DNA from 3 places in the Gordonia sp. NPDC127522 genome. Region 1 is predicted to be linked to each of the others. Evidence: riboswitches for the same ligand, from Rfam matches in the RefSeq annotation. Region 1 holds a riboswitch; each other region holds the start of a gene.
The links. Region 1 has a riboswitch for thiamine pyrophosphate ahead of thiO (glycine oxidase ThiO). Riboswitches for the same ligand answer to the same signal wherever they lie in the genome.
Positions count from the first base shown of each region.

Region 1 (4,204 bases):
ATCGTCGACACCGAGCTGTACGGCAAGTACGGCCAGGCGCAGCTCGAACCCAAACTGCGCGAACGCATTCCGGGGCGCCTGGTGCTGGTCACCTGCTACCTCGGCAGCGACGGCCGCCAGCTCACCGACCAGAATTTCGTCGCCTACGCCGACCTCGAGTCCGCTGCCGGCGACTAGGGCCGACCACCCGGCCGAGCTCAGGCCTCGACGCGCTGCTGTGCGTCCAGCAATCGGTTCGCCCCGGCGACCAGCGCGTGGACGTTCGCCTCGTCGCTGCTCGCGCCCTCACCGACGGCCCAGGCCTGCCGGCCGTCGTGCTCGCACAGCAGGAACGTCGTGACCACGCCGTCGACGACCCGCTGGTGCAGCCGGACGATCTGAACCGGGGCGCCGACGTCGTACAGGATCGAGGTCATCGCACCGACGGGGCCGGCGGCGACGGCGCTGCGGGACATGATGCGGTCGGCGATCGCGAGCGTCGCGCGGCACTCGACCAGGTCGCCCGAGCACGGGACGGCGGAGAAGGAGCCCATCCGGATCGTGCCGCCGCGGGAGTACTCGTCGGTGAATTCCTGCCAGGTCATCCCGGCGGCCTCCTCGTGCATCCCGGGGGGAAGCGGGCGGCCGAAACGTGCGGCGAAGTGGTCGCCGCCGTGCCGGTCGTCGCGCTCGGTCCACGAACAGGATCGACGAGGTAGATGAAGAGGGTGCATCTCGAAAACCGATTTCGGTCGAAGAACGGATGACCGACTGGAGAGCGCAACCGACCCGCAGCGGGGGGTCGGTCAGATTCAGACCCCGCTGCGGCGGGTTACGAGAACGCTCGTGATGCACAACATGATCGGTCCACCATAGACCTGCGACACCGACCGGGCAAACGTGTTTCCGCCGGGGGAACCGCTAGAGCATCCCGGCGAGTTCGGTGGCTGCGGCGGCCGGGTCGTCGGCCGCGGTGATGGCCCGCACGACGACGATGCGCCGCGCCCCGAGCGCGGTGACCTCCCCGACGCGGCCGGCGTCGATACCGCCGATGGCGAACCACGGCTTGGCTGATCGTGTTGCGGCCGTTGAGGACACGAGGTCGAGGCCGGCGGCGGCGCGCCCCGGTTTGGTGGGGGTGGTCCAGCACGGACCGACGCAGAAGTAGTCGACGTCGTCGTCGGCGATCGCGGCGGCAGCCTGCTCGGGGTCGTGGGTCGAGGCGCCGATGACGACATCCGGTCCGACGATCCGGCGGGCCGTCGACGGCGACAGATCGCCCTGTCCGACGTGCAGGACATCGGCCCCGGAGAGCGCCGCGATGTCGGCGCGGTCGTTGACCGCGAGCAGGGCGCCATGCGCGTCAGCGACCATCCGCATGCCCGCGAGGATCTCGAGTTCCTCGCCCGCCTCCAAGGTCCCGAACTCGCGCTCACCCGGCGAGTTCTTGTCGCGCAGCTGCACGATGTCGACGCCGCCCGCGAGCGCCGCGTCGACGAAGTCGAGCAGGTCACCGCGTTCGCGCCGGGCGTCGGTGCACATGTACAGGCGGGCCGTGGAGAGCCGCCGGCGACGGTCCGTCGCGGAGCCGGGGTCCGTCGACGCGGAGCTGGTGCGGTTCGGGGTCGTCACGCCGACCAGGCTAACCGGACCCCCGACGCCCCGGCGTATGGTGGATCGCACGAACACACGGGAGTCCGGATCGGCCGGGCTGAGAGTGCGGACAGATTCCGCTGACCGTCGAACCTGATCCGGGTCATTCCGGCGAAGGAAGGTGATTCCCAGCGTGGATTCCCCACCGCAGCGTCCTGCTCGCCGCGCCCTGACGATCGTCGGGGGCGGCGTCATCGGGCTGACATGTGCGCTCACCGCGGCCGACGCCGGGTGGCGGGTTCGCGTCCTCGACGCCGGCGCCGACGAGCGCGCGTCCTGGGTCGCCGGCGGCATGCTCGGCTCACTCGGCGAAGGTCATCCCGGGGAGGACGCATCCCTGGCCCTCTCGGTCGAGTCGGTCCGGCTGTGGCCGGCGCTCGTGAAGCGGCTCGACGACCCGGGCGTCGTCACCGCCACCGACTCGCTGTTCGTCGCGGCCTCGGCCACCGACATCGAGTACCTACGGCATCTCGCCGACTTCGTCTGGGCCGGGCAGCCCGCCACCGATGCCGCGCTGCAGTCGGTGACCGGCCGCGACATCCGGACCCTGGAACCGTCGCTGAGCTCTCGACTGGTCGGTGGCTACCGCGCGGTCGGCGAGTGGTCCGTCGACAACCGGCGGCTGCTCGAGGCGTTGCGCGCCGCCGCGACGTCGGCGGGTGCCGAGTTGGTCTCCGCGCGCGTCGAATCCCTGGCCGATCTCGACGACCTCGGTTCCGACACCCAGATCCTGCTCGCCGCCGGACTGGGCACCGCGGCCCTCTGGCCGGGCGTGGACCTGCATGCGGCGAAGGGGGAGATCCTCCGCCTGCGCCGCACGCGCTGGTCGGTGCCGCCGCCCGGCCACGTCGTCCGGGCACGCCTCCACGCGCGGGCCGTGTACCTGGTGCCGCGCGAGGACGGAGTCGTCGTCGGCGCCACCCAGTACGAGGCCGAGGGGATTGCCGACCGCGCGCCGCAGGCCGGCGGGGTCGCGGATCTGCTCGCCGACGCGATCGAGGTCTTCCCCGGGCTGCGGACCTACGAACTGACCGAAGCGGGGGCCGGTCTGCGGCCGTGCACCGCGGACGGATTGCCCATCGTCACCCGTGTGGACACACGAACGGTCGTGGCAACCGGGCACGGGCGCAACGGGATCGTCCTGGCCCCGGGCACCGCCGCCCGCGTGCTGTCGATTCTCGAAGGAGCAGAGGAATGAGTATCACCGCGAACATCACCGTCAACGGCCAGAGCGTCGACGTCGGCGCCGATACGTCGGTGCGCGACGTCGTCACCGGTCTGGGGTTGCCGGACCGGGGGATCGCGGTCGCGGTGGACGGCGCGGTCGTCCCGCGCGGCCGCTGGGACCGGCACACCATGACCGACGGCGCCGTCGTCGAGATCGTCACGGCGGTGCAGGGTGGCTGACCTCGCCGATCTGAAGCCCGACGCCTCGGGGGCCGAGCAGAAGTCCGGCGACGAGACGATCCCGGATGCGGACCATCTGCGCATCGCCGGTCGCGACTTCTCGTCGCGACTCATCACCGGTACCGGCGGCGCGTCGAATCTCGCGACCCTGGAACGCGCGCTGGTCGCGTCGGGGACCGAGCTGACCACCGTCGCGGTTCGGCGCGTCGACGCGGCCTCGGGCACCGGGGTCTTCGATCTGCTGCGCCGGCTCGACATCGCCGTCCTGCCCAACACCGCCGGCTGTCACACCACCGCCGAGGCGGTCCTGACCGCCCAACTGGCGCGCGAGGCGTTCGAGACCGACTGGGTGAAGCTCGAGGTGGTCGCCGACGAACGCACCTTGATGCCCGACGCCATCGAACTCGTCGACGCCGCGGCCGCGCTGGTCGCCGACGGTTTCGTCGTGCTCGCCTACACCAACGACGATCCGGTCCTGGCCGCGCGACTCGCCGATCTCGGGGTGGCGGCGGTGATGCCCCTCGGGTCGCCGATCGGGACCGGACTCGGAATCCTCAACCCGCACAACATCGAGATCATCGTCGACGACTGCCGCACCCGCTTCGACGACACGCTACCGGTCATTCTCGACGCGGGCATCGGGACGGCGAGCGACGCGGCCCTGGCGATGGAACTCGGTTGCGACGGCGTGCTTCTGGCCACGGCGGTGACCCGGGCGGAGAACCCCGAACTGATGGCGACGGCGATGCGGCACGCGGTGGCCGGGGGCCGACTGGCCGCGCGCGCCGGCCGGATCCCCAAGCGCTTCTGGGCGCACGCGTCCTCGCCCGGGCGCGACCGGGACTGACGCGCGATCCCGCGACAGGCCATCCGAACGACAGACCGGGCTGCTCCGGGTTCGGCGGCTATGGTCGAGGCGTGTTGCAGGTAGCGAATCTGACGAAGGACTTCGGCGGTCAACGCGCGGTCGACGACCTCACCTTCGAGGTGGGGCCGGGACGGGTCACCGGTTTCCTGGGGCCCAACGGTGCGGGCAAGTCGACGACCATGCGGATGATGCTCGGACTCGACCGCCCGACATCGGGCACGGCGACGATCAACGGGCGGCGCTACCGGGACCTCGAGCATCCGCTGCGGCAGGTCGGTGCGCTGCTCGACGCCCGGT
Region 1 covers NZ_JBHXVK010000002.1:676,877-681,080, forward strand. The annotation lists gene ACFVHY_RS07330 (class F sortase) at 1-177, shown strand, start outside; gene ACFVHY_RS07335 (hypothetical protein) at 198-584, opposite strand; gene thiE (thiamine phosphate synthase) at 901-1,611, opposite strand; TPP riboswitch at 1,659-1,770, shown strand; gene thiO (glycine oxidase ThiO) at 1,766-2,830, shown strand; gene thiS (sulfur carrier protein ThiS) at 2,827-3,039, shown strand; gene ACFVHY_RS07355 (thiazole synthase) at 3,098-3,886, shown strand; gene ACFVHY_RS07360 (ABC transporter ATP-binding protein) at 3,958-4,204, shown strand, end outside.

Region 2 (4,204 bases), on a different contig from region 1:
ACCCTATCCTGCCTGTGTTTGAATGAACTCATGCCGACGCATCTCGACCCCGCGACCGATCTGCTCGACGGTTTCGCTCCCCACACCGACGCACAGGCACAGAAGTACCGCGACGCCGGCGTCTTCCTCGACCGCCCGTTGTTCGCCGGCCTCGATCTGGCCGCCGAGCGAACTCCCGACTCCCCTGCGCTGACCGATGCCTCCACCGACGGGCCGCGCACGCTCACCTATGCCGAGTTCCGCGACGCCACCCTCCGTCGTGCCGCCGGTTTCGTCGCGGCCGGACTGCAGCCGACGCAACGGGTCGTGTTGCAGCTGAACAACTCCCTCGACTTCGCGGTCACCCTGTACGGCCTCCTACGCGCGGGTGTCGTGCCGGTGATGACGCTGCCCGCGCACCGGATCTCCGAGATCGCCCATCTCGCAGCCGGTGCCGGCGCGGTCGCCTACATCGGTGAGGACGGCCGCCGGGGATTCGACTACCGCGAGCTCGCGACCGAGCTGCAGTCACGGGTGCCCGACGTCGCGCAGGTCTTCATCTCCGGCGAACCGGGTCGATTCACACCGCTCCCCGACGCCGACCCCGCCTCGGTCGAGCTCCCGGCTGCCCCCGACGCCGGGCTACCCGCCCTGTTCCTCGTGTCGGGGGGCACCACCGGACTGCCGAAACTCATCGCGCGCACGCACGACGACTACGACCTCAACGCCCGGCTGTCCGCGGACGTCGCCGGCCTCACCGCCGACGACACCTACCTCGTCGCATTGCCGGCCGCGCACAACTTCCCGCTGTGCTGCCCGGGAATCCTGGGCGTCTTCGGTGCGGGCGGCCACGTCGTCTTCGCCGACAACCCCAGTCCGGACAACACTTTCGAGCTCATCGAGCGGCACCGCGTCACGGTGACCGCGCTCGTCCCCGCGCTCGCGCAACTCTGGTGCGCGGCGACCGAGTGGGAGCCGGCGGACATCAGCTCCCTGCGCCTGCTGCAGGTGGGCGGCGCCAAGCTGGCCCAGTCCGACGCCGTCGCCCTCGACGGGGCCCTCGGCCCCGTCGTCCAGCAGGTCTTCGGCATGGCCGAGGGGCTGATCTGCTACACCCGGACCGACGACCCACGCGACCTGGTCCACCAGGTGCAGGGGGCGCCGATGTCGGCGCTCGACGAGGTACGTGTGGTCGACGAGGACGGAGCCGATGTCCCCGACGGGGAAGAAGGCGAACTGCTGGTGCGGGGGCCGTACACGATCCGCGGCTACTACCGCGCCGCCGCCCACAACGAGAAGTCCTTCACGCCGGACGGCTTCTACCGGTCCGGGGACAAGGTCACCAGGCTGCCGTCGGGGCACCTGGCCGTGACCGGCCGCATCAAGGACACCATCGTGCGCGCCGGGGAGAACGTCGCCGCCGACGACGTCGAGGAGAACCTCCTCGCCCACGATTCGGTCCGGCAGGTCGCGGTGGTCGGGCTGCCCGACGACGCGCTCGGTGAGAAGATCTGTGCGGCAGTCGTGCTCTCGCACGAACACCCCCCGGCCCGTCCACTCGAGCTGGCCACGATCCGCACCTTCCTCGCCGACCGCGGACTCGCCTCCTTCAAACTGCCCGACGTGGTCCGCGTCGTGCGCACACTGCCGGTCACCGCAGTAGGCAAGATCGACAAGAAGGTGCTCCGCGAGACATTGCTGTCGGAGCCGTCGGCGGGCTGAGCCGAGTCGGAGCCCGTTCCTCACACCGGCGCGAGGAGCGCGACCACCGCTCCATAATCCGAAGAAGGAAGCGCATAACCCCTGCTCCCTGAGGTGCGAGGAGCGATAGCGACGAGCCTCGAAGGGTCCGGCGAGGAATGTTCCGGAGCCGCCGAGGCCAACCTTCGGATCACACCGGCGCGAGCGTCACGATCCCGGGATGGCCGTCGAGGTAGTGCTTGGTGAACGTGCACACGGGTCGTAGACGGGCGCCTTGTTCACGGGTGTAGTGCACGACGGTGCGGGTGAGTCGGGTGGCGAGACCGTGTCCGCTGTACTCGTCGTAGAGCACGGTGTGCAGCACGGTGATGGTCGTCTGACCGTCGACCGTCTCGGTCGAGTAGCCGAGCACGCCGACCAGGTCGCCGGCGACCCACAGTTCGAACCGGTCGCGGTCGGGATTGTGCACCACCTGCGCGATCTGTTGCAGGATCGACTTCGCCGACTGTGGTGGTCGCTGACGATGCTTGCGTAGCACCCGACCCTCCTCACCTCTTGATCGTGGACATCGGACCACTGACATGTGCCGTCCGAACCTCGGCATCGGCCCCGCTTGTGATCCGGGTCACACGGTACCTTACGGAACCGTAACTGCCGACCCCGATCGTCCGGTCGTCGCACATCGAGACGGTCGCGCGCACCCCTACGACCCGAACGAACTCCGCGCTGTAGGGTGGCGGGCGCACGACAACTACACCGCGGGGGCTCTCACGACGACCGAGGGCTGAGATGGCGACAGGCGGTCGCCGACCGCTCGAACCTGTCCGGATAATGCCGGCGTAGGGAGCAGCCATGGGCACACGTGTATCCGGTACCCGATCGGTCGACGAGCAGTCCTTCACGGGACTCCCGGTCGCGCAGCGCGGGTCCGCTCCGGTACGGGTCCTGACCATCGCGGGTTCGGACTCCGGCGGGGGCGCGGGAATTCAGGCAGACATGCGCACCTTCGCCCTGCTCGGGGTGCACGGGTGTGTCGCGGTGACCGCGGTGACGGTCCAGAACTCGGTGGGCGTGAGCGGGTTCGAGGAGATCTCACCGCAGACCGTGGCGGCGCAGATCGACTCCGTGTCCGGTGACATCGGTGTGGCCGCGGCGAAGACCGGGATGCTCGCGTCGGCGCCCATCATCGAGGCCATCGTCGAGCAGTGCCGCACGAGCGGTATCGGCCGGGACACATCCGTTCCGCTGGTGGTCGATCCGGTGTGCGCGTCGATGCACGGCAACCAGCTGCTCGCCGACTCGGCACTCGACACCCTGCGGCACAGCCTGTTTCCCCTCGCGACGGTGGTGACCCCGAACCTGGACGAGGTTCGCCTGATCACCGGGATCGAGGTCACCGATACCGCGTCGCAACGCGACGCGGCCAGGGCACTGCTCGATCTCGGGCCGCGCTGGGCGCTGGTGAAAGGCGGGCACCTGCGAAGCTCGGACCACTCCCCCGATCTGCTCTACGACGGCGACCAGTTCATCGAGCTCAGCCACGAACGCATCGACACTCCGCACGACCACGGCGCCGGCGACACCCTCGCCGCCGCGATCGCGTGCGCGTTGGCACATGGATACGAGGTTCCCGAGGCGGTCGGCTTCGGCAAGGACTGGGTGACCCGTTGTCTGGCCGCTGCGTATCCACTGGGCGCCGGCCACGGTCCGGTCAATCCGCTGTGGCGTGTGGGCGTCGGGTCGGCGGACTGACGCGACCGGGCCGGACCCCGAGAAGCAGACAACGCTCCCCGACGGCGACCGGCGCCATCGGGGAGCGTTGTCTGTGTCGAGGGACCGTCAGGCGGTTCCGCTGAGGGCCTTGCTCTTCAGGTGTTCGAACTCCTGGGGTGTGATCGCGCCCGAGTCGAGCAGGTTCTTCGCGTCGGCGATCTGCTGCGTCGGCGAGGTGCCCGCGACAGACCGGATGTACTCGTCGGACGCCTGCTTGGCCTCGCTGTACGCCTCACGCTGACGCTCGGCCATCCCCTTGCCCTTGGCGAGTAGGTAGACGATCGCGGTGATGTACGGGAAGACGATCAGAAAGATCACCCACGCCGCCTTCGCCCACCCCGAGGACGCCTTGTCCCGGAACAGGTCGCTGATGATGTGCCACAGGACGATCAGGTATGCGACGAACGCGAAGATGACGATCGTGTACCAGATGAAGTCCCAGAATGAATCCCACATCGGAGTGTCTCCCTTGTCTAGAAGAATCGGCGCTCGCACGCCGAGCACATGAACCGATATGAAGCATTACACAGCACCGACCTCGACACCGTGACGAACTGGAAAGATGTCCGTGAAATCGTGTGAAAAGACCAATGCGGGCGCGATTCCTCGGATTTCGCCCCGCACGATCACAACTTCGCGAAGGGCGACATGGAATCTCACCCGGTAGGTATCGAGAAGGTCGAGCTCGGTCTCGACACGTTCGGGGACATCACCGCCGAACCCGACGGCACATTGCGCTCGGGATCGCAGA
Region 2 covers NZ_JBHXVK010000012.1:29,623-33,826, forward strand. The annotation lists gene ACFVHY_RS17435 ((2,3-dihydroxybenzoyl)adenylate synthase) at 31-1,701, shown strand; gene ACFVHY_RS17440 (GNAT family N-acetyltransferase) at 1,871-2,218, opposite strand; TPP riboswitch at 2,429-2,543, shown strand; gene thiD (bifunctional hydroxymethylpyrimidine kinase/phosphomethylpyrimidine kinase) at 2,533-3,432, shown strand; gene ACFVHY_RS17450 (PLDc N-terminal domain-containing protein) at 3,520-3,909, opposite strand; gene ACFVHY_RS17455 (LLM class flavin-dependent oxidoreductase) at 4,102-4,204, shown strand, end outside.
Region 2: linked by a shared signal. The riboswitch ahead of thiD (bifunctional hydroxymethylpyrimidine kinase/phosphomethylpyrimidine kinase) and the one ahead of thiO (glycine oxidase ThiO) in region 1 are both predicted to bind thiamine pyrophosphate.

Region 3 (4,204 bases), on a different contig from region 1:
GGCCGTCGGCGTCCTTCATGTATTGGCCGGCGAGCAACCGCTGGCTCTCGAACACCAGTTGCTCGTCGTTGAACGCGCCGGGGTTGGCGGCGAGGAGGTCGCGGGCGGCCGCGTCCGGGTCGTCGGCCGCCGCCTGGTAGCCGCGCTGCAGCGCCGTCACGAAGGCCGCCGCCCGGTCCGGGTTGTCCGCCAGCCAGTGCTCGTTGGCGTCGACGACGATCGCGTATGCCTCCGGGAATCCGAAGTCGGTGTAGTGGAAGTACCTCATCGGGGTTCCGCGATGCTCGGCCTCGATGCCCTCCCACGCGAGATAGGAGACGGTGAAGTCGGCCTGACCGGAGTAGACGGCCTCGTATGCCGAGGTCCCGAGGGTCACCGAGGTGAACTCGCCGGTGCCGCCGTCGTTCCGGATCACCTGCTCGAGGGTCTTCTCCTCGCCCGGGTCGCCGAAACCGGCGTATGTCTTCCCGTCGAGGTCCTTCGGGCTCGTGATGTCGCGGCGGTCGGCGCGGACACCGATGCCGGTGGCCCACTTCTGCAGCGGCGCGAACACGGAGATGGTGTGCGCGCCCGATGCCCGCGAGAAGGTCGACGAGTTGTGGGTGCTGATCCCGAACTCGGCGTTGCCCGCGTCCACGATGGTGTCCACGGCGGTGTTGTTGTACGGCAGGATCTCGACGTCGAGTCCGGCCTCCTCGAACCAGCCGCGCTGCTGCGCCACGAACAAGCCCGTGTGGTTGGTGTTCGGGGACCAGTCGAGCGCGAATCGGATGGTGCCGTCCGAACCGGCGCCCGAACCGCACGCGGTGATCGCCGACGACGCGACGACCGCGGCGGCGAGCACGGTGAGGAGGCGGCGCGCGCGGGCGCTCATGCGGCGGGCCACGGCTGCGGGTTCAGCGCGGTGTCCCAGAACAGGAGCTCGAACCGCGTGGCGACGGTGAACGCCGTCGCCATCGCGGCCCGTTCGCGCTCGCCGGCGTGCTCCGCAGCCGCGTCCACGAGTTCCCTTGCCCGCGAGGCGGATTCCTGGAATTCCGGGGCGTCGTAGGTGGTCACCCACTGCGCGTAGGGGTGGTTCGGGTCGGCGGCGAGCACCTGGGCGGCACTCGCGGCCAGGGCCCGGCCGACTTCCGCGTAGATCCAGAAGCAGGGCAGGGCCGCGGCCGCGCCGACCGCATACGACTCGGTCGCGGCGACGGCCGTCAGGTAGGACACGTACCCCAGGCACGCCGGCGACGGCTCGGGTTCGCCCTCACGCGGAGGCAGCTGGCCGCCGTTGAGCAGGTCGCCGTGGAGAGCCGACTCGACGGTGGCCGCGGTGGCCGACGAGTTCGCCCAGAACCCCGCGGTCTGCGGGTCGGGGGACTTCGACGCCAGGATCGCCAGCGCCTTCGCGTACCCGGCGAGGTACAGCGAGTCCTGCTCCATGTAGGTGCGGAACACCTCCAGTGGCAGCGTCCCGTCGCCGAGCCGCCGCAGGAACTCGAGGTCGTCGATCGCCGTCCGCAACCCCTTCGTCTCCTCCCAGAGGTGGTCGGAGAATCGGCCGGAGACCGGCAAGTGCGCATGCACAGACATGACATCCCTTCGTCAGCATTACCTGGACAGGTTCTCGGGTCTCATCTCAGCCCCGCGTCGCGGAGCACCCCGTGTCAGAACGCAGCCACAGTAGCAGGAGTGGGGGTCGCAGTGGGACGCCTGTGCCACGACCATGTCCCGGCCTGTTGACCAGCCGGTTTGCGCGTTGATGCGGTGTTCGTTGTATTCTTCACGGCGTTGTTCGTACGGCCGTCACGGTGGCCGGAAGAGCGGCACGGCAGGTTGCCCGAGCGGCCAAAGGGAGCGGATTGTAAATCCGTCGCGCAAGCTACATAGGTTCGAATCCTATACCTGCCACAGCGTGGTCCATTCTCGCGAAACTGCTCTACAGACGGTCTCCGACCAGCGATTTGTCTAGCGCAGACGCGAGTGTGTAACCTCGTTAAGGCTCTCGGGCACAACCGCCCGGGGCACGCCCCCTTAGCTCAGTCGGCAGAGCGTTTCCATGGTAAGGAAAAGGTCGACGGTTCGATTCCGTCAGGGGGCTCGCTGGACGAGAAGTCCGCGGGGCGGTGTAGCTCAGCTGGTTAGAGCGCACGACTCATAATCGTGAGGTCGAGGGATCGAGTCCCTCCACCGCTACACATCGGGTCCGACCGGAACCGAGCGCAAGGGTCGCAAGCCCTGAGGGAACTTCCGAACCCGACCACGTACCACCCGAAAGAAGGCAATCAAGTGGCCTCCTCAACAGATGTTCGCCCCAAGATCACCTTGGCCTGCGAGGTGTGCAAGCACCGTAACTACATCACGAAGAAGAACCGCCGCAACGATCCCGATCGCCTCGAGATCAAGAAGTTCTGCCCGAACTGCGGCAAGCATCAGGGGCACAAGGAATCGCGCTGACGCTGTCGTCGGCCGTTTCGAAGTACCACCAGCAGCGGGCTGCCTCTCGATGAGGCAGCCCGTCTTGTTGTGTCGGGCCCGAAGGGAGTAGAGCTCAATGTCACAGGTAAGCGGAGCCGAGATCCAGGATCGTCCGGACGAGGCGTCGAACGGTGGCGCGAAGCCGACCCCCGACGAGATCGCCGCCCACACGCAGAGCCTCGTCGGCTTCCACTACACGGTCGACGACTACTACGAGATCGGCCGCGAGGAGATCCGTAAGCACGCGATGGCCGTGCAGGACGCGCACCCGACCCACTGGAGCGAGGAGGGCGCGCGGGCCTTCGGTCACGACCGCCTGATCGCCGCGCCCACCTACGTGTCGGTGCTCGGGATCATCGCCCAGCGCAAGCTCTTCGAAGACGTCATCACCGGCTACGACATGTGGCAGATCATGCAGACCGATCAGCGGCTGGTCTACCACCAGCCGATGAAGGTCGGGGACCGACTGATCTGCGACGTCTCGCTCGAGTCGTTCCGGCATGTGAGCAGTCCCGAGATGATCGACCTGATGGTCACCAAGAACGTCATCTGGAACCAGCACGACGAGCCGGTCATGACCACGTGGACCTCCCTGGCCGCGCGTCCCGGCATGGACGTCGACCCCGAACTCGAGGCGTCCCTCGACCACGTGATGATCAAGGTCGACGCCATCGGCGAGTCCGGGCACACCGTCGAGCCGAAGGCGGGTCGCTACGACCTCCCCGATCCGACGCAGTCGCCTGGCGCCTTCGGTGCCGTCGACTTCGACACGCTCACGGTGGGTCAGGAACTCACGCCCAAGCGCTACCTGCTGACGCGCGGCAACCTCGCGAACTATGCGGGCGTGGCCGGCGACCCCAACCCGATCCACTTCTCCGACCACGTCGTGAACGCGGCCGGGATGGACGACGTCGTCGCGCACGGCATGCAGACGATGGGGCTCGGCGCGAGCTTCGTCTCCGAGTTCATCGGCGACCCGGCGGCCTTCTGCGAGTACAACGTGCGCTTCACCAGCCCGGTGTACGTCCCGGCCGACGACAGCGCGGCCGTCGACTTCACCGGCAAGGTGAAGTCGCTCGATCCCGCGACCCGCCGCGGGACCATCGCCATCACCGCCAAGCAGGGCGATCGCCGCATCTTCGGACGCGCGCAGGCCGTCATCCAGTTCAACTGATCGACCGGTCGCGAGCCGTTCGGGCGGCTCACGGACGGGTGGCGTGTACGGTCGTCGGGGGAGCGGAGGCGAGCCCGTTTTGGGTCCACCGCCCCGGTGATCTACACTGAAGTGTCTGATTGATTCAGACTTGCGCGCTACCCATAGGGTGGCGCGTTGGTTTTGTCGGCGACGAAACGTCGACGGGCCGCGAGGCCGGATCGAGAAGCACGGCAACGCCGACCACTCCGGTGGCGGGCGTCGCAAAGGGGCGTAGCTCAATTGGCAGAGCAGCGGTCTCCAAAACCGCAGGTTGCAGGTTCAAGTCCTGTCGCCCCTGCCCTGGTGAAGGGCACACGCTGACGAGAGGACCGCGAAGTTGAGCAAGCGAGACCGGGCCGCCCGCGCCAAAGACGCCGCAGAGGGTTCTGCGGCCGATTCGGCCGCGGCTGAGCTCGACGGTCGCGACGAGGCCACCGACGCGGGTACGGACGACGACACGTCGACCGGAACCGCGAAGGAGCTGCGTCCGTCCGGTAAGCGCTCGGCTCGCGGACGTCGCTCGGCGGCGGGTGCAACCGACGG
Region 3 covers NZ_JBHXVK010000001.1:610,431-614,634, forward strand. The annotation lists gene ACFVHY_RS02780 (ABC transporter substrate-binding protein) at 1-874, opposite strand, end outside; gene ACFVHY_RS02785 (TenA family protein) at 871-1,581, opposite strand; TPP riboswitch at 1,569-1,663, opposite strand; tRNA gene ACFVHY_RS02790 (tRNA-Tyr) at 1,819-1,899, shown strand; tRNA gene ACFVHY_RS02795 (tRNA-Thr) at 2,017-2,089, shown strand; tRNA gene ACFVHY_RS02800 (tRNA-Met) at 2,111-2,184, shown strand; gene rpmG (50S ribosomal protein L33) at 2,278-2,445, shown strand; gene ACFVHY_RS02810 (fused (3R)-hydroxyacyl-ACP dehydratase subunits HadA/HadB) at 2,543-3,640, shown strand; tRNA gene ACFVHY_RS02815 (tRNA-Trp) at 3,887-3,959, shown strand; gene secE (preprotein translocase subunit SecE) at 3,999-4,204, shown strand, end outside.
Region 3: linked by a shared signal. The riboswitch ahead of ACFVHY_RS02785 (TenA family protein) and the one ahead of thiO (glycine oxidase ThiO) in region 1 are both predicted to bind thiamine pyrophosphate.